3 regions of the Gordonia caeni genome follow, and region 1 is predicted to be linked to each of the others. Evidence: riboswitches for the same ligand, from Rfam matches in the RefSeq annotation. Region 1 holds a riboswitch; each other region holds the start of a gene.
What was found. A riboswitch is a leader RNA that binds a small molecule or an ion and turns the genes downstream of it on or off. The one in region 1 is predicted to bind cobalamin.

Region 1 (9,401 bases):
CTCGCCCTGCAGAACGGCACCGACTTCGGCCTCACCGCCGGCCTGCACTCGCGCGACCTGCGCGAGGTGCGCACCTGGCTCGACGGCGCGCAGGCGGGCAACCTGTACGTCAACCGCGGCATCACCGGCGCCATCGTCGGGCGGCAGCCCTTCGGCGGCTGGAAGGGCTCGTCGGCGGGACTGGGCTCCAAGGCCGGCGGCCCCAACTACCTGATGCTGATGGGCACCTGGTCCGACGCGCCCGCCGCCGCGTCCCCGTCCGCGCCCACCCTGCCGGCCGTCGCCGGTTTCGTCGCCGAACTCGCCACCGCGCTCGACGCCGACTCCGCGCACCGCCTCAGCGCTGCGGCCGCCGACGACGACGCCGCCTGGGAGGCCGAGTTCGCCCGCGGCACCGACCCGGCGGGGCTGCGGTGCGAGGCGAACATCTTCCGCTACCGCCCCGCGGCCGTGCTGGTCCGCATCGGCGCCGGCGCACCCGCGTGGCAGGCGGCCCGGGTGCTGGCAGCCGCCGCCCGGGCCGGGATCGTCCCGCGCATCTCGGCGGACCCCGGCCTGGGACGCGACGTGGCCGGCGTCCTCGCCGCAGCCCGCACGCACCTGGGCATCGGCCCGGCCGGGCAGCAGGACGAGCAATCCTTCGCCGCGGCTGTGCCGGGGTTGCCGGAAAGCCGGATCCGCGTCGTCGGCGGCGTCTCCGACCGGGTCCGTGCCGCCGTCGCCGCGCGTCCGCGGACGGCCCTGCTCGACGACCCCGTCACCCGCTCCGGCCGCGTCGAACTGCGCTACTGGCTGGCCGAGCAGGCGGTGTCGATCACCCTGCACCGGTTCGGCAATCCGGCCCCGGCCTTCCATCGCCTCGCCGCCGACCTGAAGGACTAGCACCAACTACCGCCCCGGCGACCCCGGCGGCCGATACGCTCCCCGCAGGGCGATCGGCTTCGGGTTCGCCACCGCTCACCCTCCCGTCCGGCCCCCGCCGGTCCGGGCGTCTCGATCGTCGAGGAGACCCGAAGATGTCTGTAGCGTCCCACGGGGAAGGCTGGCAGCTGGCCGCCGTCATCCTGTATTTCGCCGCCATGCTGGCCATCGGCTACTACGCCTACCGCAAGAACCAGAACGACCTGGACAGTTACATGCTGGCCGACCGCGGCCTCAAACCGTGGGTCGCGGCCCTGTCGGCCGGCGCCTCGGACATGTCGGGCTGGCTGCTGATGGGGCTGCCTGGTGCGATCTACCTGCACGGACTGGTCGAGTCATGGATCTTCATCGGGTTGATCATCGGAGCCTGGCTGAACTGGAAGCTGGTGGCCCCGCGGCTGCGCGCCTACACCGAAGTGGCCGGCGACGCGATCACCATCCCGAGCTTCCTCGGCAAGCGCCTGCACGACAACTCCCACATCCTCCGCATCACCTGCGGCGTCATCATCCTGGTGTTCTTCACCTTCTACGTCTCCAGCGGCATGGTCGCCTCCGGCAAGTTCTTCGACACCTCGTTCGGGATCGACTACACCGCGGGCATGCTGATCGTCGCCGCGATCACCATGCTGTACACGCTCTTCGGCGGCTTCCTGGGTGCCTCGCTCACCGACGTCGCCCAGGGCATTCTGGTGGTGGTCGCACTGCTCGCGGTGCCGATCATCGGGGTGATCGAGCTCGGCGGGATCGGGGCCGCCGTCGACGGGGTGCGCGCCGTCGACCCGGACCGGCTGAGCATGTTCGCCGGCGGCAGCGCGCTGGCTATCGTCTCCGCCGCCGCATGGGGGCTCGGCTACTTCGGTCAGCCGCACATCATCGTCCGGTTCATGGCGCTGCGGTCGCCCGGCGACGCGCCCACCGCTCGCCGGATCGGCATCGGATGGATGGCGCTGTGCGGGCTCGGCGCGGTCGGCACCGCGCTGGTGGGCATCGCCTACTTCGGCGCACACACCGCCGACGGCCTCGACGATGCCGAGACCGTCTTCCTGGCCCTGTCGCAGGTCCTGTTCCACCCGTTCATCGCGGGTCTGGTGCTGGCGGCCGTCCTCGCCGCGATCATGTCGACCATCTCCTCGCAGCTGATCGTCTGCTCATCGGCCCTGGTGGAGGACCTCTACAAACTGATCGCCGACAAGTCGGGCTGGCCGGTGCTGGCACCGGCGACCTATGTGCGCCTCGGGCGGCTCGGGGTGCTGATCATCGCGGTGATCGCGGTGATCCTGGCCCTGTCGCCGTCCAACAGCATTCTGGCCCTGGTGGCCTTCGCGTGGGCAGGGTTCGGCTCGGCCTTCGGCCCCGTGGTCATCATGTCGCTGTACTGGCGCCGACTCACCACCGCGGGGGCGCTGGCGGGCATCGTCACGGGCGCCGTCGTCTCGTTCGTCTGGGGCCAGGACCGGTTCCAGAACTTCCTGGTCGGCCGGGTCCCGGACTCGGTGTCCGACTTCGTGTCCGGCACCTACGAGATCATTCCCGGATTCATCGCCGGCTTCCTGGCGATCATCGTCGTCACCCTGCTCACGCAGCGGCACGACGCCGACTCCATCGACGCAGAGTTCACCGACGCCGTGGCGCTCTCGCGCACCAAGCGCAGCGTGGAGCGTCCCGTCGCCGCGCCCGCCGCCGACTGAGTGCCTACCGATCAGCGGCGGCGCACCGGCCGGTCTCAGCCGCGGAGCAGCCCCTTGGCGACGTGGGTCACCTGGATCTCGTTGGAGCCGGCGTAGATCATCAGCGACTTGGCGTCGCGGGCGAGCTGCTCGACGCGATACTCGGCCATGTAGCCGTTGCCGCCGAAGAGCTGCACCGCCTCCATCGCCACCTCGGTGGCCGCACGCGAGGAGTACAGCTTCATGGCCGACGCCTCGGCCAGGCTCGGCGGCTTGCCGGCCTGGGAGGCCTCGATTGCCGTGAACAGCATGTTCTGCACGTTCATCCGGGCGATCTCCATCTCAGCCAGCTTCAGCTGGATCAGCTGGAACTGCGCGATCTCGGTGCCCCACAGCGTGCGGTTCTTCGCGTAGTCCAGGCTCAGCCGCAGGCACTCGTTGATGATGCCCAGGCTCAGCGCCGCGATGCCGATGCGCTCGGCGGTGAAGCCGGCCTTGGCGTTGCCTCCGCCGCGCTTGTCCGCACCGGTGTCCTCGGTTTCGCCGAGCAGCCGGTCCTTGGAGACGCGGACGTCGTCGAAGAACAGCTCGCCGGTCGGCGAGCTCATCATGCCCATCTTCTTGAACGACGACCCCTGCGTCAGCCCCTCCATACCGGTGTCCAACACGAAGGTCAGTACCTTGCGGTCGCGCATCGGGGTGCCGTCGCCCTCGTCGAGCTTGGCGAAGACGACGATGGTGTCCGCGTACGGACCGTTGGTGATGAAGGTCTTGTTGCCCTTGAGGATGTAGTCCTCGCCGTCGCGGCGCACCGTGGTCTTCATGCCGCCCAGCGCGTCCGAGCCGCTGTCGGGTTCGGTGATCGCCCAGGCGCCGACCTTCTCCATGGTGACCAGGCCGGGCAGCCAGCGGCGCTTCTGCGCCAGCGTGCCGCGGCTGCGGATGGTCGATACGGTGAGGCCCATCGAGACGCCCATCGACGCGATCAGGCCCAGGCTGACCCCGGCCATCTCCATGTTGAGGATCAGGAACATGGTGTTGGCCAGCGACGTGGACCCGCCGGCGGACTTCTTCTCCTCGCCGGCCTCCTCGGCCGCGAGTTCGGCCTCCAGGTTCTCGATGGCCATGGTGTCCATGCCGAACGCGGCGAGCATCTTGCGGGTGATGTCGTAGGGCGGCAGCTCACCGGTCTCCAGCTGATCGACGTGCGGACGCACCTCCTTGTCGATGAAGCCGCGCACGGCATCTCGGACCATCAGGTCTTCTTCTGACCACTCGAACAACTCAGACCTCCACGCTAGAACACGTTCTACTAATGCCCATGACAGTAACGTGAACCACGTGAACGCGACAGCACAGGCCTGGCCCGGGCGCATCCACGCACCCGACAGCCTGGACCCGGCACTCCTCGACGAGATCACCGACCGCGGCGACGAGGTGCCGCTGCGAGCCGATCCCGGCGCCGCCGACCGGATCTGGGCGGCGGCCCGGCACTGGTATCAGGCGGGAACGCAGCCCGGCATCGCGGTGTGCGTGCGCCACCGCGGCGAGCCGATCGTCGACCGGGCGATCGGGCACGCCCGCGGCAACGGCCCCGGCGACGGCCCCGAGATCGAGAAGGTGCCGCTGCGCACCGATACCCCGGTCTGCGTCTTCTCCGCCGCCAAGGCGATGGCCTCGACGGTGGTGCATCTGCTGATCGAGCGCGGCGACCTGGCCCTGTCCGACCGCGTCGACGACCTGCTGCCCGGCTACCGCGCCCACGGCAAGGGCCGCACGACGATCGACCACGTCCTCACCCACCGCGCCGGCGTGCCGATCCCGACCGGACCGCGGCCGGACCTGCGGCGCAGCGAGGACAGCGCCTACACCCGCGAGATGCTGGCGGGGCTGCGACCGGTCTACCCGCCCGGGACGCTGCACATGTACCACGCGCTCACCTGGGGTCCGCTGGTGCGCGAGATCGTCGCCGCGGCCACCGGCCGCAGCATCCGCGACATCCTCGCCGACGAGATCGGCGATCCGCTCGGCTTCGCCTGGACCAACTTCGGCGTGCGCCCCGACGACGTCGACCGGGTCGCCACCAGCTACGTGACGGGCCCGCCCAACTCCGGTGCGATCGATGCCGCGTTCACCAAGGTGGTCGGCGGCAGCATGGCGCAGATCGTCCCGATGGCCAACAAGGCCCCGTTCCTCACCGGGGTGGTGCCGTCGTCGAACGGGGTGTCCACGGCGCACGAGCTGTCCCGGTTCGCCGAACTGCTGCGCCGGGGCGGCGAGCTCGACGGGGTGCGCGTGCTCTGGCCGGCCACCCTGCGGGCGGCCACCCGGCAGCGGCGGCGGCTGCGTCCCGACGTCGCGACCGGCGGCGTCCCCCTGCGTTGGGGCACCGGCTACATGCTGGGCTCGGCCCGTTTCGGCCCGTTCGGCCGCGACGCCCCCGCCGCCTTCGGCCACACCGGCCTCACCCAGATCGCGATGTGGGCCGATCCGCAGCGCGAACTGGCCGCAGCGGTGGTCTCCACCGGCAAGCCGGGCCCACACCCCGAGGCGAACCGTTACGGCGCTCTCCTGGACACCATCAACCTGGTGATCCCCCGCACCTGTCCCTACCCTGCCGTATAGGGCGCACCCTCCCGTGTCAGGAGGGGGCGTCAGCCATACGTCAGGGTAGGGACACGGTCAGGCGGTGCAGGCTGGCCGGCCGCAGTTCGGTGGCGAAGAATTGGTCGGCCGCGGCGCACAGCAGCGCCTGCGCGACCGGTTTGGCGACCACCAGGACCCCGTCCCCGGTGACCGTCGCCCGGATCCGCGCGACGAAACCGGCCACCGACTCCCCGCCGTGCGGCACCACAGCGGGATCGGTGAACCACCGGGCCAGGTCCGCTCCAGGGATCTGTTCGGGGGTCAGTCCCCGCCACGAGCCGAGATCGAGCGAGGCCAGCGCCGGATCGACGGCGCCGGTCAGCCCCAGGACGGCGGCGCTCTGACGCACCGACGCCTCCGGGCCGACCCGTACGGATCGGCCCAGAGGCGATGTCAGATGCGGTGCGAGGGCGGCCACGTCGGCACGACCGCGCGCGTCGAGGTGGTGGTGCTCGCCGCCGAAGACCACCGCCCGGTTCGGTGCGGTGCGCCCGGCGACGATCAGCAGCGTCACCGTCGGCTCAGGCGTCGGCGGTCTCCGCCGCCTGCTCGGCGCGCGGCACGCTGCGGCGCATCAGGACGCCCAGGATCAGGCAGAACACCGTCACCAGCACCGCCCACAGGATCACCTGGTTGGCGATCGCGTAGACCCGGAAGTCGGCGACCACCTGACCGGGGAAGCCGGCGCCGTAGATGGTGCCGTCGTGCTCCACCGGGCCGGGGACCTCGTGGAAGGTCGGCAGCAGCATCGCGGTGATGGTCATGACCACCAGGTAGCCGACGGTGGAGACGATCCCCGCGAGCAGGCCGCCGAGGCGCTCCCACAGCGCCATGGTGAGCCAGACCGCCAGGATCGCGACCACCACCGAGACGATCGTGATGGTGAGGTACGACGCCGACCGCGAGCCGATGGTGTCCTCCTCGCCCACCGCGGGCGGGTTCGGCGGGTAGACGAAGTACGGCACGCCGACGACGGCGACGAAGCCGATCACCCCGAGTGCACCGGCCACCAGCCGCGGGTCCGCGGCCGCCCAGCGGCGGCCGACGTAGGCCCACAGGAAGGTGAAGGCGACGGCGAAGAAGGCGCCGATGCACAGGGCGAAGATCACGGTGCCGACGCCGGCGCCGATGTTCTCCTGCACCGACCGGCTGAACAGCTCGTGCTCGTGGCCGTGCTCGGCGGCGCCGCCGAGGGCGACGTTCAGGTCCTCCTCGGCGTGGCTGCGGTACTCCTCGTAATCGATGGCGTCGGCCACCTGCGGCTCGATGAAGATGCGGGCGTAGATGAAGGCGATGATTCCGGCGACCAGACCCGAGAGCAGGCCGGCGCCGACGAGTTTGCGTTCCATGTGGTGAGAGTCCTCGTCTTCGCAGCGTCTAGTGGCAGGGGTCTAGTGGCAGGGGAAGCCGAGGAAGTGCCGCGAGTCGTGAATGAACTCGTGGACGTGGGTGTCGGACCCGAACACCGAGACGGCGCCCTGGTCGTATCCGAGGAAGTAGAAGGCCAGCGCGGCGACGAGCACCGTCGCGGTCAGAAAGAGGGCCGCCGAGGCGGTGTCCAGGTGCGGGACGGCCAGGCTGCGCGCCTTCTGTGCGCCGGCGCCGGCCGAATGAGCGGATACGGTCATGCGTGGAACCTGCTTCCGGGGATCCTGCGTCCCGTCGTGGTGAACAGCGGGCCCGAAGCGGTGCTCTGACTCGGCCTCTCGCACGGGGGCGAACGGCCTCACAGTGGCGCGACCGTCCCGGACTCTCACCGGGTTCCCCGCGTCAGGCTGAGGATCAGCTTAACGCGAACGCCGCCCGTCGGCACGAGCACGGTGTCGTACCCCTGCGGTTCAATGGACTGATGGCGGGCGACGGCGAGGATCCCCAGCCGGGCGGGGACATGCCGGCCGGCTTCGGTCCGGCGACCCGGCGATGGTTCACCGGCACCTTCGGCGGTCCGACGCCGGCGCAGGCCGGGGCCTGGCGGTCGATCGCGGCCGGCGAGAACACCCTGGTGATCGCCCCCACCGGATCGGGCAAGACGCTGGCCGCCTTCCTGTGGGCGATCGACGCGATGACCTCGGCACCGCGCCCGCAGCCCAGCGGGGTCCGCGTGCTGTACATCTCCCCGCTCAAGGCGCTCGCGGTGGACGTCGAACGCAACCTGTCGGCGCCGCTGGTCGGTATCGGGCACGCCGCGGCCGCCCTCGGCCTGCCCGCCCCCGAGGTGACCGTCGGCGTCCGCTCCGGCGACACCCCGGCCGCGGCCCGGCGCGCCCTGGTCGCCGATCCGCCCGACATCCTGATCACCACCCCCGAATCTCTGTATCTGATGCTCACCTCGTCGGCCCGCGAGACGCTGCGCGACGTCGAGACGGTGATCGTCGACGAAATCCACGCCCTCGCCCCGACCAAACGCGGCAGCCATCTGGCGCTGTCGCTGGAGCGCCTCGACGAGCTCACCGAGTCCCCCGCCCAGCGGATCGGCCTGTCGGCGACGGTGCGGCCGCCGGAGACCGTCGCGCAGTTCCTCGCCGGTCAGGCGCCGTGCACCGTGGTCGCCCCACCGGCGGCCAAGACCTTCGACCTGCGCGTCGACGTCCCCGTCGAGGACATGACCGATCTGCCGGTGCCGCCGGGCGACGGCGAACTCGACGATGCCTTCTCCCCCACGGCCGGCTCGCTGTGGCCGTTCGTCGAGTCGGCCATCGTCGACCTGATCCAGCAGAACCGCTCGACCATCGTCTTCGCCAACTCCCGCCGCCTGGCCGAACGCCTGACCGCGCGGCTGAACGAGATCGCGGCCGAACGCGAGTCCCCCGGCCCCGCCGCTCCCGCGGTCCGGAACACCGCGGTCCCCGGCGGCATGCCCGCGACGATCAACGGGGCGGTCGTCACCGGCGGCGCCGAGCCGATACTCGCCCGCGCCCACCACGGTTCGGTGAGCAAGGAGCAGCGCGCCGAGATCGAGGACGCGCTCAAGACCGGTGCGCTGCGCTGCGTTGTGGCCACCAGCTCGCTGGAGCTGGGGATCGACATGGGTGCGGTGGATCTGGTGATCCAGGTGGAGACGCCGCCGTCGGTGGCCTCGGGGCTGCAGCGCATCGGCCGCGCGGGCCACCAGGTCGGCGAGATCAGCTCCGGCGTCGTCTTCCCCAAGCATCGCACCGATCTGATCGGCTGCGCGGTGACCGTCTCCCGCATGCTCGACGGCCGGATCGAAGAGCTCACCGTGCCGCGCAATCCGCTGGACATCCTGGCCCAGCAGACGGTCGCCGCGACGGCGGTGGCCGACGTGAACGTCGACGACTGGTACGCGACCGTGCGCCGGGCCGCCCCGTACGCCGACCTCACCCGCGACGTCTACGACGCCGTGCTGGACCTGATCTCGGGCCGCTACCCGTCCGACGAGTTCGCCGGCCTGGCCGCGCGCGTGGACTACGACCGCGCCACCGGCACCCTGACCGCCCGCCGCGGCACCCTGCGGATCGCGGTGACCTCCGGCGGCACCATCCCCGACCGCGGCCTGTTCGGGGTGTTCCTGGCCGGCGACGACTCCTCCGGCGCCCCGGGCTCGGCGCGAGGTCCGCGACGCGTCGGCGAGCTGGACGAGGAGATGGTCTACGAGTCCCGGGTGGGCGACGTCTTCGCGCTCGGCGCCAGCAGCTGGCGGATCGTGGAGATCACGCACGACCGCGTCCTGGTGGTGCCCGCCGCCGGGCAGCCCGGCCGGCTCCCGTTCTGGATCGGCGATGCGGTGGGCCGCCCGGCCGAGCTGGGTGAGGCGATGGGCCGGTTCGTCGGCGCCGTCGCCGAGCCGGACGCGCTGGCGGCGCAGGCCGAGAAGATCGGGCTCAGCGAGTTCGCGCGCGCCAACCTCGCGTCTCTGATCGCCGAGCAGCGCGCGGCCACCGGCACCCTGCCCACCGACCGCACCCTGGTGGTGGAGCGTTTCCGCGACGAGCTCGGCGACTGGCGGCTGATCCTGCACTCCCCGTACGGCCTGCGCGTGCACGCCCCGTGGGCCGCCGCGATCGCCGCCCAGCTGGCCGAGCGGCTCGGTCTGGACGGGGCCACCACGGCGACCGACGACGGGATCATCGTCCGCCTCCCGGACACCGACGACGCCCCGCCGGGCGCGGAGGTCTTCGATCTGGACCCCGACCAGATCGAGGCGAT
Region 2 (9,401 bases), on a different contig from region 1:
CGCTACATCGCCGAGCCGCTGCATCTGCTCGACTGCTGCCAGGAGTCCGACGGCGGCGTCGCGGTCGTCGTCGTCTCGCCCGAACGCGCCCGGGATCTGCCGCAGCGTCCGGTGACGATCGCCGGTGCGGCCTCGGGCAGCGGGCGCGACCAGTTCATCATGACCAGCTACTACCGCGACGAGCTCGCGGCGCTGGAAGAGATGGGGCTGGTCGGCCGGCAGTTGTGGGCGCAGGCCGGGATGTCGCCGGGCGACGTCGACCTGGCCATCCTGTACGACCACTTCACGCCGTACACGCTGCTGCAGCTGGAGGAGCTCGGCTTCTGCGGCCGCGGCGAGGCCAAGGACTTCGTCCGCGAGCCCGGCGCCCTGGAGGTGGGCGGCAGGCTTCCGCTCAACACGCACGGCGGCCAGCTGGGCGAGGCCTACATCCACGGAATGAACGGCATCGCCGAAGCCGTCCGCCAGCTGCGCGGAGATTCGGTGAACCAGGTCGACGGCGCCTCCGCGGCGCTGGTGACCGCGGGCACCGGCGTCCCAACCTCCGGCCTCATCCTGACCACCGACTGATCTACTCCAGCCCCGACCACCCACCAGCCCCCACCGGCCCGACCGCCTCCCAAGGAGATCGCAATGAAGTTCAACCTGGCCACCGTTTTCGAGACCGTCGCAGACGCGGTTCCCGACCGGGTCCTGCTGAGTTACGACGGTGAAGGTTTCACCTACGCCGACCTGGACCTGCAGATCAACCAGGTGGCGCACCTGCTGGCCGCGCACGGTGTGGGCCGCGACGACAAGGTGGCGCTGTACCTGAAGAACAGCGTCGAGCACGTGACCGCGCTGCTCGGCATGCTCAAGATCGGTGCGGTTCCGGTGAACATCAACTACCGGTACACCGAGCCGGAGCTGGAGTACATCTTCGACAACTCCGATTCGGCGGCGATCATCGTCGAACTGCCCGAACACCAGCGCATCCTGGCCAATCTGGTCTCCAAGCTGCCCGAGCTGCGCACCGTCTTCGTGATCGGCGACGTGACCGACGAGCTGGCCGCCGCCGTCGGCGAGCAGCCCGGCGGCCGGACCGTGGAGCTGGTCGACTTCGCCGAGTGGGCCGAGCAGTCCACCGAGCGGGACTTCCCCGAGCGCACCGGCGAAGAGCTGTACCTGATCTACACCGGCGGTACCACCGGCTACCCGAAGGGCGTCATGTGGCAGCACGACGACTTCTTCCGCAAGCCGATCTCCGGCGGCAACCCGTACGGGCCGCCGCGGGAGAGCTACGAGGAGCTGGCCCGCGAGGTCCAGAACTTCCCGTCGCTGTCGTTCCTGATCGCCGCTCCGCTGATGCACGGCGCCGCCTCGTACTCGCTGTTCACGTTCCTGAGCCTGGGTGGCCGGCTGATCCTGGAGCGCGACTTCGATCCGGAGAAGATCGTCGCGAACATCCCGCGCGATCAGACCCAGATGATCCTCATCGTCGGCGACGCCATGGGCATGCCGCTGGTGGAGGAGATGGAGCGGCGCGCGGGAGAGGTGGATTTCTCGACGCTGTTCTCCATCGCCTCCGGCGGCGCCATCTGGAGCAAGAGCGTGCGCGACCGCTTCCTCGCGGTGAAGCCGGAACTGATGCTGCGCGACAACTTCGGTGCCTCCGAGTCCGGCAACGACGGTGAGATCGTGCTCGACGAGAACGGCAACCTCAAGGTGCCCGACACCGCGCGCATGATGGTGGTGGACGAGCGGTTCAACCGGATCACCACCCCGAACGAGGTCGGCTACATCGCCCGCGTCGGCAACATCCCGCTCGGCTACTACAAGGATCCGGAGAAGACCGCGCGCACCTTCCCGACCATGGAGGACGGCACCCGCATCTCGGTGCTGGGCGACATGGGCTACGTGCACGACGACGGCGGCATCGTCTTCCTGGGCCGCGGCAGCCAGTGCATCAACACCGGCGGCGAGAAGGTGTACGCCGAAGAGGTGGAGGCCGCCCTGCACGGTCACCCGGCGATCTCCGACGCCCTGGTGGTGCCGGTGCCAGACGCCAAGTACGGGCAGGCCGTCGCCGCGGTGGTGCAGATCGCCGAGGACGAGACCGAGCCGAGCCTGGAGGAAGTGCAGGAGTTCTGCCGGCAGAGCCTGGCCCGGTACAAGGTGCCGCGCAGCCTGGTGGTGGTCGACGAGGTGCGCCGCACCCCGGCCGGCAAGGCCGACTACCGGTGGGCCAAGGCGGCCGCGGAGGCCGTCACCGCCTGACCCGGACCCGAAAGCCCCGGACCCGAACCTGAAGACCCGGGACGTCAGAGCGCGGCCAGTGCGGCGCGCACGGCGTCCCGGGTCTTTTCGGCCGACCGCTGGTGCCGGCTCAGCGCCTCCCAGTGCGGGCCGAGATCGTCGCTGCGTTCGGTCACCAGGACGGTGCCCATCCGGTCGAGCAGGGCGCGGTAGCCGCGCCGATGCCACTGGTCGACCACGGCCAGTGCCAGCCGCGGCAGATCCGCATCGGTGGGCAGCGGCCACGGTCCGGCCGGATTGGGGGAGGCCAGCTCCATCAGCAGGTTCCGGAATCCGGCGGTGGTCTCCGTGACGGCGAAGGCGCTCGCCAGGTCGCCGGGAGCCAACGGTGCGCCGGCGTCGACGGAATCGATGATGCGCGCGAACACGGCCCCGTGGTCGGGCAGGTAGAACAGCGGTGCCGACGAGGCGATCACCCCCGGACCGTCGCGCGCGCCGACGTCCCCGACGAGCGCGTGCACCACGGCCGTCGTCAGGTCGGCGGGCGCCCAGATCAGTGCGGTCAGGGCTTCACGCTCGACGGTGATCGTCGCCTCGATCTCGTCGATGTCGACCGGCACCCCGAGCCCGGCCACATCGTCGTGCGAGGTGACGGTCTCGAGTTCGGGCCGCCGGTCGGCGTCGGACATGGGTCGATCCTGCCAGGAGATGATCGCCGGGGTGGCCTGATGGAGGAGTCGTCGGGGCGGTCGATAAGATCCGGAATGACCGGTACGCCGGGGGCCCACGGCCCGCGGCGTCGCAAGAGGGAATCCGGTGAGAATCCGGAACTGTCCCGCAGCGGTGAAAGGGAACGACGCCGTCATCGAGCACTGGGTGCCACGCACCCGGGAAGCGACGGCGAAGGAGAACCGCGGACGTCCGCCACGAGCGTGCCCGCGACATGCCCCGAGTCCGAATACCTGCCGGTGCGTACACCTACGTGAGGCCGAGGAGCCACCGACAAATGAAGAACATTCAGCGCCGGACGACGTCGATCGTCCGGCCCCTGGTCATCCTGCTCGCCCTACTGCCGGCGATCGTGCTGGCCGGCTGCTCCATCCCGGACCGGCCGGACGAGGCGGCGACGAGCATCGAACTCGTCGATGACGCCGGGCGCACCGTCGAACTGAGCGGACCGCTGACGAAGGTCGTCGTCGCCAACCGCTACAACGTGGAACTCATCCGGGCGATGGGGTCGATCGACACGGTGGCCTCAGTGGACACCAACACCGCCCAGGACCGCGCCTACTGGCCGCAGTTCGATCCCGATGAGGTGATCGGCAAGGGCCAGAGCGACCTGAACCTGGAGAAGATCATCGAACTGGCGCCCCAGGCGCTGATCCTGCCCCGGAACGGCTCGGTGGACGAGTACGCGGCCAAGCTGGAGCCGGCGGGAATCAAAGTGGTCACCGTGACGGGCTGGGACAACGCGGAGCTGCCCAAGCAGATGGACATCCTGGGGCGGGCCCTCGGCAACGAGGACGGCGCCCAGAAGGTGACCGACATGTTCACCTCGGTCTCCCAGCAGATCACCGACGCCGTCGGCGATCAGCCGCGCAAGAGCGTCTACTGGGAGTACGGCGACCCGTTCACCACCGCCGTTCCCGGCACGTCGAACGACGGCTGGCACCAGATGGTGGTCCTGGCCGGCGGCACCAACATCTTCGCCGACGCCGACCCGGCCGGAGCCGCCGTCGACCCCGAAGCGGTGCTGGCCGCGAATCCGGATCTGATCGTCAAGACCACGTCGGGGGGAGCGCTGAAGAACACCGGCGTGTACACGCCGCCCGCAGCCGGTGACTTCGACGCCATCGGGGCTGAGATGACCTCCCGGCCCGGCTGGACCGGCCTCGACGCCGTGCGCAACGGCAACGTCCACTTCCTGACGGGCTTCGCCGGCGGCGGCCTGGGCAAGGTGGTCGGCTCGGCCTACGTCGCCAAGTGGCTGTACCCGGAGCACACCGCCGACTTGGACCCCGACCAGGTCTTCGCCGACTGGATGAAGCTGCAGGACATGGCTCCGGTCGACGGGCACGTGCACACCCTGCCCGCCATGCGGTGACCGGCGGAACGGCCGCCGCCGACCCGGCGACCGAACTCGCCGAGGTCCGTCGGGTCCTGGCGGGGCGTGCCCGGCGCCGGTGGTCGATCCTGGCGGCCGCGACTCTCGTCGCGGTGGCACTGGCCTGGCTCGGCACCGTCCACGGGATCACCGACATCACCACCGGGCGGCTCGCGGCCACCCTGCTGCCGGGGGCCGACCGGTGGGCGCAGCCGCTCGACTGGTCCGAGTGGACCGCGCTGGTCGACCTGCGGCTGCCGCGGATCGCCATGGCGATCGCGGCGGGAGCGGGGCTGGCGTGGTGCGGCTGCGGCATGCAGATCATCACTGGCAACCCGATGGCGAGCCCGTTCACCACCGGCATCTCCAATGCCGCGGCGTTCGGCGCGGCCCTGGCGATCCTCGGGACGTTCACCATCGCCGGCTCGGCGATGACGGCCACCGTCGTCATGGCCTTCGTGATGGCGGCCGCGTGTTCGGCAGTGGTGATGGGACTGGCGTCGATCGGCCGCATGGGCCCGACCATCCTGATCCTGTCCGGCATCGCGCTGAGCTACCTGTTCGCGGCGGCCACCGCCGTCCTGCAGTACGTCAGCGACGAGCAGGACCTGTCCGCGATCGTCCGCTGGACCTTCGGCGACCTCGGCCGGGCGAACTGGTCGCAGATCACTCTGGTGGCGGTGATCGTGGGCGTCGCCGGCGGATTCATGCAAGCGCGTGCGGGGTGGTACATGCGCATGGCCGCCGGTGACGAGACCGCGTTCAGTCTCGGGGTCCCGGTCCGGCGGTTGCGCACCCAGACGATGGTGCTGGTGACGCTCGTGGCCGCGACCGTCATCAGCATCACCGGGGTGATCGGCTTCGTCGGCCTAGTGGCGCCGCACATCGCGGCGCTGCTGGTCGGCGCGGACGAACGGTATCGCCTGCCGCTCGCCGGGGTGGTAGGTGCCGCGCTGGTCCTCGGTGCCGATCTCGTCGGCCGCACGATCGTCAGCCCGGTGATCGTGCCGGTCGGCATCGTCGTGTCGTTCCTCGGGGTGCCGATGTTCCTGTGGCTGATCATCCGGGAGGGCGCATGGTCACGCCGGTGAGCGCGCAGGGACTGCACGTGCGCGATCTCGTGGTGGCGCACGGGCGCCGGCGTCGGCCTGTCCTGGACGGCGTGCGACTCGACCTCGACCCCGGTCGAGTCCTCGCGGTGATCGGCCCGAACGGCGGCGGCAAGTCGACACTGCTCAAAGCGGTGCTGGGCATCACGCCGCCGCGCCGGGGCGCCATCCTGGTCGACGGTGTGCAAACGCGGGGCATGGCGCCCGCGGCGCGAGCACGGCTGCTGGGCTACGTCCCGCAATCGGAGTCGGTACCGGGATCGGGTCTGACGGTGGCCGACGCGATCGCACTGGGGCTGCCGCGCGGCGTGCGCGGGCCCGCGGCCCTGGAACGGATCGTCTCGGCCGCCGACCGGGTGGGGATCGGTACGCGGCTCGACGATGCGCTCGCCGACCTGTCGGGCGGGCAGCGGCAGCGCGCGCTGATCGCACGGGCCCTGGTGACCGGTGCGCCGTACCTGTTGCTGGACGAGCCGGTGGCCAACCTGGATCTGCGCTACCAGCTGCAGATCATGGGCATTCTCGGAGAGCTCGCCGACGCCGGGGCCGGTGTGCTCGTGGTGCTGCACGACCTCAACCTGGCCTCGGCGCACTGCGACGACGTGGCTCTGGTGCACGCCGGCCGGATCGAGCAGCTGGGGCCACCGCGCGAAGCGATCACCGAAGAACTGGTGCGCACCCTGTACGGCCCGGTTGCCCGGCTCACCGAGATCGACGGGGACCGCTACCTGCTCCCGCAGCGCACGCGCACTGCAGAACCCCGGCCGCCGGGCGGCGGCCGAGAAAGAAGCCGATCATGACCGAATCGTTGCCGGAGTCGCTGCGGGCCCTGCGGAAGAGCATTCCGGCGGTCCGCGTGGAATGCGCGGCCGATCCGGCCGATGCCCAGCGGCTCCTGCACGACGGCACCGACATCGAGGGGGAAGTGACGGGCTTTCGTGCGGCCGATCTCGTGGACGGCTCGGCGGCCGGAGAGTTGATCGAACTGCACGCCAGGCATCGGGGCATGCCGGTCGGCAGGCACGCGGCCTCGCTGGTCTTCCAGCGCTACAGCCACCGGCTGTGCGGGGCGGGTGCGCTGGCGTGGGTGGAGTACGGCTGGGTGCCCGATCTGACCGCCGACAACGTGGGGGTGCGGTTCGTCGACGGCAGCCCCCACACCGTCGTCCTGTCCCGGCCGCGACTGGCCGGGACGACGGCAGAGGACCTGGTGCGCATCGTCGTCGATGAGCATCTGCTGCCTGTCGCCCGGGCGATGCGCAAGGCCGGAGGACCGGGACTGCCGAACCTGCTGGGCAATGTGGCGGCCGGATTCGCCGGCGCCTTCCGGACGATGTCGCGGGACCGCCCGGCCCATCTGGTCGCCGAACGCGCGGAGTCGGTTCTGGGCGTAGACCCGCGACTGGAACGCGGCGGCAGCTTCCGGACACTGCTCGGGCCGCTCGGGGAACGGCTGCAGTACGACCGCGCGAGCTGCTGCCACTGGTATGCGGCGCCCGACGGGAAGTACTGCTCGTGGTGTTCGCGGCTGAGCCACGACGAGCGGACGGCGCGCTTCTGCGCGAACATGGCCGACGAAGCCGGTGCGGTCAGCTCCGCCCGTGCTCGGTGACCCAGTCGATCAGCGGGGCCAGTGAGCGCCAGTCGGAGCGGACCCGGTCGACCAGTGCGGGGGTGTGGATCACCTCGTCGAAACCGTAGTCGCGCATCGCGGTCAGCGACTTGTAGCGCAGCAGCTCGATCCGCGGATGGTCCTTGTCCCAGCCGCGGGGTGCGGTCTTGAGACGGTCGCCGCCGATCTCCCAGCCGGTCGCGGTCAGCGACGCGAGGATCTCCTCGAGCTCGGCGCCGCGGCGCGGGTGATCCATGGCGGTGCGCAGGGCGGCCAGCCGGTCGGGCTCGGCGTGGTAGAAGCCGCCGCCGGCGCGGAAACCGGGCGCGCGCAGTTCCACGTAGTAGCCGGTGGCCGGGGCGGCGGCGACGAAGGCGCCCTGGTGCGTCTTGTACGGGGTCTTGTCCTTCGAGAAGCGGACGTCGCGGTAGGGGCGGAAGATCTTGGCGGTGCCGAACTCGTCGGCGAGCTGATCGGTCAGCGCCGTCATCGGCGCGGCCACCGCCGTCTTGTAGACCTCCTTGTTCGCCTCCCAGAAGACCTTGGAGTTGTCGATCTCCAGATCGTCGTAGAAGTCGAGGGCCGCCTCGGGGAAACCGTCGAAGGTCATGGTTGTCAGGCTACGTTCCGGCGGCGGTGAGTAGCGCCTCGCGTTCGAACGCTGCGGTCAGCACCGGAGCCGGGTCGGCGTCCGCGCGCACCAGCGCGACCCGGGTGCCGAGCGGGCCGGCAGGCCCCTGCGGCCCCGCCGCGAGAGGGCACGTCGTGATCTCCGGTGGCACGGCGAGGGTGTCGAGCCAGGCCTGCGGCACGATCGAAGCCCAGCGGCCGGTCCAGATCAGGGCGATCAGCGCGGCGATCGAGTCGGCTTCGATCCGCGGATCCAGGTGAACGCCTGCGGCGGACGCGGCGTCGTCGATCAGGTCGCGGCCGCGCATCCCGGGGTGCAGCAGGCACAGCGGCAGCCCGGCGATGCGGTCCCACGGCGCCTCCTGCGCCGCGGACGGCGGAGTGTCGTCGTCGCGGATCAGGTCCGTGTGCCCGATCAGCACCAGCTGTTCGCGGTAGAGCCCGGTGACGACCATTCCGGTGGTGTCCAGCCCGCGCGGATAGATTAGGCCGGCGTCGAGCTCGAAGCGGCGGATCCGCTCGAGCACCTCAGCCGACTGCAGGCCGGTGGCCAGGTCGAGCTGCACCTGCGGGCGGTCGGCGCAGAACCGGTCGATCAGGGCGGCGACCGCGGTGACGGCGCCGGGGATCACGCCCAGCCGCAGCCGTCCGGACAGCCCCTCCCGCAGTGCCGCGGCCTGCAACTCCATCGAGTCCCGGTCGGCGAGCAGCCGGCGCGCCCACTGCGCCAGCTGTTCTCCCTCGGGAGTGAGGCCCTCGAAGTTCTGGGCGCGGCGGATCAGCGGCAGCCCCAGTTCCCGCTCGAGTTTCCGGATCGCCTCGGACAGCGCGGGCTGGGACACGTAGCAGGCCTGCGCGGCCCGGGCGAAATGCCGCTCCTGGGCGACGGCGACGAAGTACTCGAGCTGACGGAACAGCATGACGACGTTCTACCACGCGGATCATGTACTCGTCACCGGCGGTGATAGGCAGCGCCGATCGGCTGGTCGAGATCAGGTCTTGGACGCCGAACACCGACTGCCGGGACGATTCAACCGGAGAGGAGCGCGATGCAGACGGTGAGCGCGGTGACCGGAGCGCGGCGGCGGACGGCCGCGCTGAGGCTTCATCGCGACGATCACACGCACGCGCTCCGCGTCGCGGCGACCGTGGCGCTTCCCGGCCTGGTGCTGCTGCTGGCCGGTCGGCCCGATTTGCTGATCTACGCGGTCTTCGGTTCCTTCACCGGCATGTACGGCCGAGCGGTCGGTGGACGGGCACGCACGGTGCAGCAACTGCGCGGGGCGATACTGCTGTCGGCGGGCGTGGCGGTTGGAGTGACGCTGTCTCAGTACGGCGTGGCAGCACCGGTCCTGGTCGCCGTCGAGACGGTTTTCGCAGTCGGCGCGTCGCTGCTCGCCGACCGGTGGCGGCTCACTCCGGCGGGACCGTTCTTCGCGATCCTCGCGCTCGGAGCGACCGCCCTGATGCCCGCTGCACTCGTGCGGCCGGAGCCGGCGGTGGCACTGTGCCTGGCGACCGCCGCGGCCGGGATTCTGATCGGCCGGATCGGTACCGCGCACCTGCCGGCCGCCGCGCCGCACGCGATCGTGCGCCGACGGGAATCGGCGGTGCACGCGGTGCGCTACGCGCTCGCCGTCGGAGGCGCCGGCGGGCTGGCACTGGCGTTCGGATTCGCCAACGCCAACTGGGCGATGGCGGCCGCGGCCGT
Region 3 (9,401 bases), on a different contig from region 1:
CTCGCGGAGTTCGTCCGGCGCGTAGCCGAAGACCGATCCGAGTTCGGCGAGGTCGCGCGGCGAACTCATCCGCATCAGGCCGAGGTTGTCGCACTGGGACAGCGCATTCGGGTGCACCTTGGACGGACGCTGCGTGGACATCAGCAGCCACAATCCGTACTTGCGGCCCTCGGCGGCGATCTGCACGATCCGTTCGGTCAGCAACTTCTGGATCGGCGTGACCGGATTCGGCGGGCACAGGTTGTGCGCCTCGTCGATCACGATCAGCCGGCCGATCCGCTCGTGCCGGTGCGCCCAGAGATGATCGAGGATCGCCAGGGCGGCCGCCCGCGGTTCGACACCGGTGTCGAACCCACTCAGGTCGACCACGGTCGCGTCCGGGCGGGCGTCGATCACGTCGACGGCGCCGCGGTCTCCCCAGGCCCACAGCGTCCAGTCGGCCACTCCCAGGTTCTCCAGCCGGATCGCGAGCCGGCTGAATTCGGGGTCGGGCTGGGCCCGCAGCCACTGCACCAGTGAATCGCGCAGTCCCAGGGACTGCCGTTCACCGGCGGCGAGACCGATCACGTCCATGGCGTCGCGGATCTTCGCGTCGATGCGCAGCAGAGCGTTGAAGTCGTCCGGATCCTCCACCGGGTCCACCTGCAAGAGTGCCGCCCGCGAGGTCAGCTGCATGTTCAGATAGCGGATGTGCAGCGGATCAGTGGCGTCGGGGCCCGCACCGCACACGCGGATGTCACGCGCGGCCAGTTCGGCGGCGAGGTCGGCGGGCGCGTCCTCGCGGATCTCGGGCAGCCGCACGAAGTCGCCGTTGGGATCGAGGATCACCAGCGGCAGCCTGGTGTGCAGCAACACCTGCTCCAGCAACACCCCGAGCGCATAGGTCTTGCCCGAGCCGCTCTGACCGCACCAGAAGGTGTGTCGATTGAGGCGTGGCGCCCAGAGGTGGGCGGGCTCGGAGCCGCCGAATCGGGTACCCACGGTCAGCTCTGCAGTCATGACTGAAGATCGTAGGCTGTCGGCGACGCCGTCTCGGGCTCCTCCGGACCGGCCGGCGGTGCCGGACGGCGCACCAGTTCCACCGCCACCACCAGCACGATCAGTGCGACGACGAACCAGACCACGCTCGCCACGGTCACCGGGCGCGTGACGACCAGGCCCACCACCCCGGCCGCGACGGCCAGGGCCACGATGGTGGTGCGCCACCGCTCCACCACGGCGCCCACCCGTCCGGTGGCCCCGCCGTGGGCGTCCAGTGCCGTCCGCACCCGCCCGAAGCCGGCGGCGCACACCCCGCGCAGAGCGCGCGCCGGACGGGCGGGTCCGGCGAACCAGGCCCCGATCGCCACCAGCACGCCGAACACGGTGAGCGCGACGATCGTCGACGACATCAGGCCGGTGACCTGATCGAAGATCACGCCTGCCACGTCCCGCGGCAACTCTCCCGGACTGATCGCGTTCAGAAAGACGTTGCGGCCGATCCAGATTCCCAGCGACATCAAGGCGAAGACCACCGCGGCGGCGGTCGCGGTGCCGGCGAGGGCCCGCCGCGGCGACACCGCCACTAGTACTCCGGCGATCAACAGGATCACCACCACCCAGGGCAGCCAGTAGCCGCCGATCACCGCCACGTCGTAGACCGCACGGACCAGGGCCAGCGAATCCGCGCTCAGGATCGGGATCTCCCGGCCGCGGTCGGCCGGCGCGATGCCGTCGAGGAACGGCATGCCGCGGTCGGCCAGGAGTGCGCGCACCGCAGCGACCACCGGTTCCAGCCGGAGGCTGAGGACTCCGTCCTCGGACAGCCGCGCCAGCGCACCCGGGTCGTCGTCGAGCACCTGCGTCGTCCGATGGTGACTGAGCCGCAGGCTGGCCGCCCAGAGGTCGGCGAAACGCTCCGAGGCCACCAGCTGCTGCGTCGTCGCGGAGATCAGGTTCTGCAGCCCGGCGACGGTCGGGGCCTCGAGCAGCCCGAGCGCCGCGGCCGCGCGCGGCGGCAGTTCACCGTCCTGCAGCTGGCCGAACAGTTCACTGACGCGCCTATCCAGGTCAAGCGTCGCATCCAGCTGGTCGGTCACCTGATCGGTCACGAAGGCCTGCACCTGCGGGTCCGATGCCAGCGGCGCGAAGGTGGAGACGAAGCGATCGGTGTCGACCAGTTGCATCCTGGCCCAGGTGCCGACGGCGGCGACCGGGGCCAGCAGCAGACCCACCGCCACCAGCACGATGCACGCGGTGGTGCGCAGCTTCCGGTGCGAGCGCGGCCAGGCCTGCGCGGCCAGCTCGGCGTTGCGCACCTCGAGGGCGGCGACACGTTCCCGCAGGGCGGCGAGCTCCGCCTCGTCAGTCACCGCGGACCTCGGCGCGCAGCAGTGCCTCCAGCACGGTTACGACCCCCTGATCGGTGTTGCTCGGAGCCAGGTAGCGGGCCCGGTCACGCACCTGCGGATGCGCGTTGGCCATTGCGAACGACCAGTCGGCGGCGTCGAGCATCTCCAGGTCGTTCAGGTAGTCGCCGAACACCGCGGTCTGCGCGGGGGTGATCCCGAGGTCGTCCTGGAGGGTTCGGACGCCGATTCCCTTGTCCACCCCCGACGCCATCAGATCGATCCAGTTGGGTCCGGAGACCACCACCTGGCAGCGGTCGCGGAAGCCGGCGAAGTGCTCCCGCTCCGCGGAGGCGGCATCGTCGAAGTCGAAGACCGCGAGCTTGAGGATCTCGTCGTCGACGGCCAGCAGATCGTCGACCTGTGTCAGGCGCACGTAGTACTTGTCGGACTCGGCGACGAACGGCAGGTCCTGCCGCTCGACGAAGCCGCCGCTCTTGCCGCACACCACCACCCCGAGGTCGCGGCCGGCCGCACTCGCGGCGCGCACGGCGTCGATCACGTCGGCGGCCAGATCCCGGTCGAGGGTGGTGGAGGCGCGCAACCGGCCGTCGTGGACCACCAGGTTGCCGTTCTCGGCGATGTACGACAGCCCCGCGGGCGAATGCGCGAACAGCGTCTCCAGCGTGTAGTACTGGCGGCCGCTGGCCGGGACGAACCGGATCCCCCGCTCGCGCATGGTGTCCAGCAGAGGCCAGAAGGCGTCGGGCACCTCGCCCGCATCGGTCAGCAGCGTGCCGTCCATGTCGGCGACGACCAGACGCAGGTCTTCGGGCAATGAAGTGAGTCGGAATTCGGCCACGCCTGCATCCTCACACCCGCCGTGCGGAACCGACAGGCGGTCCAGCCGGTGACAGGCGAATCGTGTCCGAAACGGCTCCGGTGCGGTCAGGCCCGTGCGTCGCGGTCGTCGGCACGCATGTCACGCGTCACCCACTCGGTCACCGGGCGCCCGGCGCACAGGTGCTCGTCGACCAGCCGGTCCATCCGCTCCGGACGCATCTGCGCGTACCAGGTCCCCTCGGGGTAGACCACCATCACCGGTCCCTGCCCGCAGGGAAACAGGCAGCCGGTGACGGTCGTCAGCACGTCGTCGTCGCCGAGACCGCGCCGATCCAGCGCGGCGCTCAGGGTCTGCGCACTCTCCCGGCTGCCTTCGACGCTGCACCGGGGGCCGCGGCAGACCAGCACGTGCCGGGCGAAGCCGGGGACGGCCTCCCACGCCGGGGAGACGATCGGCGCGGTCCGGGTCCGGGCAGGTGTGCCGCCGCGGCCGACGGCCTCCTCGAGGAGGTCGGCGAAGCCGTCGTACTCGGTGAGCAGCGGCGCCACCCGCACTTCGGGCGTCGCGCCGTCCGCCGGCCGGCTCCGCAGCCAGTGCCCGACGATTCGCGCGAGCCAGGAGTCCTGCTTCGCGTCGCCGAGGGTCTGTCCGCTGACCAGCAGCACCGTTTCGGCGCCCGCGGCGGCCGCCGCGTCGAGGGCCTCGGTGATCGGGGTGTCCGAGCCACCGAGCACGGCGACCCGGAACTCGACACCCGGCCTGCCGTCGCGCACCCGGTCGAGTGCGCGTCCGAGCGCGGGCGCCGGCAGCCCGCCCCGGTCGGTGGGTGCGGTCACGATCACCCAGTCCGCGGTCACCGGCCGGCTCCGTCGACCGGAACGGTCGGCACGGTGGTCCCGCACAGCACCACCATCGGCGCGCCGGTGCGCGGATGGGGCACGACCTCGGCGTCGAGCCCGTAGACCTCGGCCAGAAGCTCCGGGGTCAGCACCTCGGCGACCGGTCCGTGCGCCACCACGCGGCCGCCGTCGAGGACGATCAGGTGGTCGCAGTACATGGCGGCCAGCTGAAGGTCGTGCAGCGCCGCGACGGCCGTCACGCGCAGGGCGCGCAGCAGCTGCAGCACTTCCAGCGATGCGGACACGTCGAGGTGATTGGTCGGCTCGTCCAGCAGCAGCACCGCCGGCTGCTGCGCCAGGGCCCGCGCGATCTGCGTCTTCTGCCGTTCCCCACCGGACAGCGACTGCCACGTCCGGCGGCGCAGCGGCTCCAGGCCGAGCAGTCCGATCGCCTGGTTCACCAGCTCGCGGGTGTCGGTGCGACGCAGCCGGCCGCCGGCCCGGGGAATGGTGCCCAGGTCGACGATCTGCTCCACGGTGAGCTCGGTTTCGGTCGCCGAATGCTGTTCGACGGTCGCGACCACGCGCGCGAAATCGCGGCGCGGATAGTCGCCGACGGGCTTCCCGTCGAGCAGAACGCGCCCGGAATCCGGCCGGGTCCATCGTGCGATCGTCGACAGCAGGGTGGTCTTGCCCGAGCCGTTGGGCCCGATCAGACCGGTGAAAAGGCCCGCAGGCACCGCGGCGCTCACCTCGCTCAGCAGCCGCTTCTCACCGACCGAGAAACTCACGCCCTCGAGGTCTATCGACGGCGGCGACTCGGGGAGATCACCGATCATGCGGCGGCCCCGTGGCGGCGGAGGATCCACACGAAGACCGGGACGCCGACGATGGCGGTGACCAGACCGAGCGGGAGCTCCTGCCCGGCCTTCACCGTGCGTGCCAGGACATCGGTCCACACCAGCAACAACGCCCCGACGAGTGCGGTCACCGGCAGCAGCCGCTGATGGAGCGGGCCGACGAGCAGGCGGGCGAGGTGCGGGATCACCAGGCCGACGAAGCCGATGATCCCGGTCTGCGCCACGATCACCGCGGTACACAGGGACACCAGGATGTACAGAACCCAGCGCGTCACGGTGACCGGCACCCCCAGGCTCGTCGCCGCGCGGTCGCCGAAGGCGAAGGCGTCGAGCGACCGCGCATACGCCCACACCACCACCAGGGTGACGCCCACCATCGCCGTCACCACGATCGTCGACGGCCACCGCGCTCCGGCGACCGAGCCGAGCGTCCAGCGCAGCACGGCGTCCGCCGCGCCGCGGTCGCCGAAGTAGATCAGTGCCGAACTGATGGCCGCCCCGCCCTGCGCGACGGCGACACCGGCCAGGATCAGTCGATTCGGCAGCAACGCCCCGGTCCGCGTGGTGGCGATCGCGAAGACCAGGCCCAGCGCACCCATCGCACCGATGAACGCCGCCGCCGAGACCGCGCCGATCCCGGCCAGGGCGCCCGCCCCGATTCCGGTGGTCAGGGCCAGCACCGCACCGACCGAGGCGCCCGAGGACATGCCGAGCAGGTACGGATCGGCCAGAACGTTACCGGTCAGCGACTGCAAGACGTTGCCGCAGACGGCGAGCCCCGCGCCGACCGCTGCCGCGGTCACCACGCGGGGCATCCGCAGGTTCACCACGATGTGCTCGTTGGCCGCATCCACTCCGCCGAGCAGTCCCAGCCGCGATCCCACCGCCGCGAAGACTTCGCCGAGACTCAGTCCGACCGAGCCGATGACGACGCCGACTGCGATGCTCACCACCAGCAGGGCGACGAGTGCGGTCACCAGTGCCGCATAGCCCAGGCCGGACCTGGCAGTCCACGCCTGCGTCGCCGGAGCCACGCCGATCAGCGCGCGCCCAGGTACTGCGACAGCTTCACCGCACCGTCGATGGTGCGCGGGCCGGGCGTCGACTCCGAGAACGGCACCACCAGGTACGACTCGTTCTTGACGGCCGTCAGGCTCTGCAGAGCCGGGTCGGACTCCAGGTACGCCTTCTTGTCTTCAGCGGTGGAGAACAGCGCGTCGATCAGGACGATGACGTCCGGATCGGCCTTGACCACCTGCTCCCAGCTCGCGTCGGTCCAGTTGCCGGACAGGCCGGCGAAGATGTTCGTCGCACCGACCGCGTCGATGATGAGCTGCGGTCCGCCGTCACCGGCGCCGACCGACGGCGTATCGGTGCCCGCGTCCCACCAGAGCACGCTGGTGCCGCGCCCGGCATCGGCGGTCTTCAACTCGGCCAGCGTCTCCCGCATCCGCTGGTTCTCGCGGTCCGCCTCGTCGGTGCGCCCGAACAGCACGCCGTAGTCCGAGGCTTCTCCGGCGATCGCATCCCATGAGGGGGCCGGCCGGTCGTCCTTGTTCTCGCACCCGAACGGCGAGACGTAGGTCGCGATACCCAGGCCGGCGAACTCGTCCCGGCTGCCGATGCCGCCGTCGGTGAAGGCCGACGAATAGGACGCCGCCACCAGGTCGGGCTTGGCGGCGAGCACCGTCTCCAGGTCCGGGTACTTGGGCGCGAGCACCGGCACGGAGTCGTAGGCCTCCTTGAACTGGGGCGCGATCTGATCGTCGAGGTAAGCGGTGCCGACCAGGTCCTTCTCGGCGCCGATCGCCAGCGCCGATTCGGTGGCGCCCTGGTTGACGGTGATGCCGCGGGTGGCCGGTGCCGCCAGGCTGACCGTCCGGCCGCAGTTCTGCAGTGTCACCGCGCCCGTGCCCTGCGGGGAATCATCGGTCCCGCAGGCGGTGAGGGAAACGGTCAAAGCGGCCGCTGCCACCACGGCAGCGATCGAGGAGAGGGTGCGCACGGCTACCCGCCTTCCATTCTCGTGGAGTACAAGGTGGTCGGTCGCGGCCGGTCTCCTGGCTACGCAGGGCCCACCGGAAACGGCACCTTCCCGGGCACACATGGCACCCAGTGGCCGGGATTCCTCCCGAAACCGTCTCCGGACCTGCTTACAGTGGCGAGAACCGCGCCGGCTTTCCACCGGACTTCCCGAACACCGCGACGTTCTAGGCATGGTAGCCCGGTGGCCGGCGCCGGTAGTCGCAGCACCGTAGCCACAGGAGGGCCACATGACCGAGAAGCGTTTTCACGTTGAGCACCGCCCCGACGAGCAGCGCTACGTGCTCATCGACCGCACGGCCGACGGCCGCGAGATCGGTGAGGAATCGTACGTCGACGTCGCCGGCGACGACGGCGCCACCGCGCGCGTCCTCTTCCATACCGCGATCGCCGCCGACTACGGCTCCCAGGGACTGGCGTCGCTGCTGGTACAGAGCGTCGTGGACGATGTGGTGGCCCGGGGCTACACGATCGTTCCGGTGTGCCCGTACGTCGCCAAATGGCTTCCGGAACATCCGCAGTACGACGAGCACGTCGTCGACCCGGCGCCGGTGCACCTGGCGGCGGTGAAGGACCGGCAGCAGTGAGCGCCCGCCGCCGGCGGGAATATCGGGAGCGGCGCGGCCATTGATCCGGACATGAGCGAGATCGAATTCGGCCTGGACACCTTCGGCGGTGTCACCAAAGACGAGCAGGGCCGGCCGCTGCCGCACGCCCAGGTGATCCGGGATCTGGTCGAGGACGGCGTCGTCGCCGACCAGCTCGGCCTGGACTTCTTCGGCGTCGGCGAGCACCACCGCCCGGACTTCGCCGTCTCCAGCCCGGAGATGGTGTTGTCGGCGGTGGCCGGCCGCACCGACCGGATCCGGCTCGGCTCGGCGGTCACCGTCCTGAGCTCGGACGACCCGGTACGGGTCTTCGAGCGGTTCGCCACCCTCGACGCCGTCTCGAACGGTCGCGCCGAGATCGTCGCCGGGCGGGGCTCGTTCATCGAGTCCTTCCCGCTGTTCGGCTACGACCTGAGTGACTACGAGGTGCTGTTCGAGGAGAAGCTGCAACTGCTGTCCGCCCTCTTGACGGAGGAGCCGGTCACCTGGTCCGGTTCCACCCGGGCCGGGCTGCGCGACCAGCGCGTCTACCCGGTCACCGAGAACGGCATCCGCGCCTGGGTGGGGGTCGGCGGCAGCCCCGAGTCGGTGGTGCGCACCGCGCGCTACGGCTTCGGGCTGTTCCTGGCGATCATCGGCGGCTCGGCCGATCGGTTCGCGCCGTACATCGATCTGTTCGAGCGCGCCCAGGACGAGTTCGGGGTGCCGCGCGCTCCGGTCGCCGTGCACTCGCCGGGGCTGGTGGCCGAGACCGACGAGGAGGCCCGCGAGGTGACCTACGACGGCTGGCTGGAGTTCCGGCGGCAATTGGGCCGTGAACGCGGCTGGCCCGACCCGGTCCCCGGCGACTTCGAGCGCGAGATCCATCAGGGCGCCCTGTATCTCGGATCCCCGGAGACCGTCGCCCGGAAGATCGTCCGGACCCTGGGCACGCTGAAAGTGGACCGCTTCGACCTGAAGTACGACCAGCCCGTCCCGCACGCCGCCCAGCGCCGCTCCATCGAGCTGTACGGCGAACGCGTGGTTCCGCTGGTCAAGGACATGCTGGCGTAGCATCGGCACCAGCACCCAGCAGAGGCGGCACACCCCATGAGCACCATCGATACGACCACAGACAGTTCACCCGGCGGACGGATGCCGGTGGCCTTCGTGGGGCACGGCAGTCCGACGAACGCCCTGGACCGCAACCGGTACACCGAATCGTGGGAGGCGTTCGGGCGAGCCGTCCCCACGCCGCGTGCGATCCTGGTGATCTCCGCGCACTGGTACACCAACGCCACCGCGGTCACCGCGATGCCGCGGCCACGGACCATTCACGACTTCTTCGGCTTCAGCCAGGAGCTCTTCGACGTGGAGTACCCGGCCCCCGGATCACCCGAGCTGGCCGAGCAGGTGGCCGACGTGGTGAAACCGACGTGGGTGGGCCAGGACATCGACAGCTGGGGCATCGACCACGGCACCTGGTCGGTGCTGCGGCACGCCTTCCCCGACGCCTCGATCCCGGTGGTGCAGCTCTCGCTCAACTCGTTCAAGGACTACGACCACCACCTGGAGCTGGGCCGCAAGCTGGCCCCGCTGCGCGATCAGGGAGTGCTCATCATCGGCAGCGGGAACATCGTGCACAACCTGCGCACCATCGATTTCCGCAGCGCCGACACCGGTTTCGACTGGGCGCGCCGGTTCGACGACGCCGCCGCCGAGATATTGACCCGCTCCCCCGGCGACGTCCTCGACCTGCAGGCCCACCCGGACTTCGCCCGTTCCGTGCCCACCCCCGACCACTTCCTGCCGCTGCTCTACGTGGCCGGTATCGCCGACGCCGAGCCCCTCGATCTGCTGGTCGACGGCTACACCGCGGGCTCGATCTCGATGGCCGCCTA

Region 2: linked by a shared signal. The riboswitch ahead of ABD732_RS06590 (ABC transporter substrate-binding protein) and the one ahead of ABD732_RS11060 (CbtB domain-containing protein) in region 1 are both predicted to bind cobalamin.
Region 3: linked by a shared signal. The riboswitch ahead of ABD732_RS08660 (ABC transporter substrate-binding protein) and the one ahead of ABD732_RS11060 (CbtB domain-containing protein) in region 1 are both predicted to bind cobalamin.

Annotation. Positions count from the first base shown of each region.
Region 1 covers NZ_BAAAZW010000006.1:39,541-48,941, reverse strand. The annotation lists gene ABD732_RS11090 (proline dehydrogenase family protein) at 1-882, shown strand, start outside; gene putP (sodium/proline symporter PutP) at 1,017-2,609, shown strand; gene ABD732_RS11080 (acyl-CoA dehydrogenase family protein) at 2,645-3,871, opposite strand; gene ABD732_RS11075 (serine hydrolase domain-containing protein) at 3,930-5,213, shown strand; gene ABD732_RS11070 (histidine phosphatase family protein) at 5,254-5,748, opposite strand; gene ABD732_RS11065 (CbtA family protein) at 5,756-6,583, opposite strand; gene ABD732_RS11060 (CbtB domain-containing protein) at 6,626-6,862, opposite strand; cobalamin riboswitch at 6,902-7,029, opposite strand; gene ABD732_RS11055 (ATP-dependent helicase) at 7,084-9,401, shown strand, end outside.
Region 2 covers NZ_BAAAZW010000003.1:309,986-319,386, forward strand. The annotation lists gene ABD732_RS06575 (lipid-transfer protein) at 1-570, shown strand, start outside; gene ABD732_RS06580 (AMP-binding protein) at 634-2,256, shown strand; gene ABD732_RS06585 (hypothetical protein) at 2,301-2,924, opposite strand; cobalamin riboswitch at 2,988-3,219, shown strand; gene ABD732_RS06590 (ABC transporter substrate-binding protein) at 3,242-4,339, shown strand; gene ABD732_RS06595 (FecCD family ABC transporter permease) at 4,336-5,430, shown strand; gene ABD732_RS06600 (ABC transporter ATP-binding protein) at 5,427-6,248, shown strand; gene ABD732_RS06605 (hypothetical protein) at 6,245-7,060, shown strand; gene ABD732_RS06610 (DUF2461 domain-containing protein) at 7,038-7,670, opposite strand; gene ABD732_RS06615 (LysR family transcriptional regulator) at 7,681-8,610, opposite strand; gene ABD732_RS06620 (FUSC family protein) at 8,740-9,401, shown strand, end outside.
Region 3 covers NZ_BAAAZW010000004.1:316,579-325,979, forward strand. The annotation lists gene ABD732_RS08630 (ATP-binding protein) at 1-999, opposite strand, end outside; gene ABD732_RS08635 (hypothetical protein) at 996-2,351, opposite strand; gene ABD732_RS08640 (Cof-type HAD-IIB family hydrolase) at 2,344-3,189, opposite strand; gene ABD732_RS08645 ((2Fe-2S) ferredoxin domain-containing protein) at 3,276-4,028, opposite strand; gene ABD732_RS08650 (ABC transporter ATP-binding protein) at 4,025-4,849, opposite strand; gene ABD732_RS08655 (FecCD family ABC transporter permease) at 4,846-5,847, opposite strand; gene ABD732_RS08660 (ABC transporter substrate-binding protein) at 5,910-6,875, opposite strand; cobalamin riboswitch at 6,904-7,090, opposite strand; gene ABD732_RS08665 (GNAT family N-acetyltransferase) at 7,144-7,500, shown strand; gene ABD732_RS08670 (LLM class flavin-dependent oxidoreductase) at 7,552-8,574, shown strand; gene ygiD (4,5-DOPA-extradiol-dioxygenase) at 8,656-9,401, shown strand, end outside.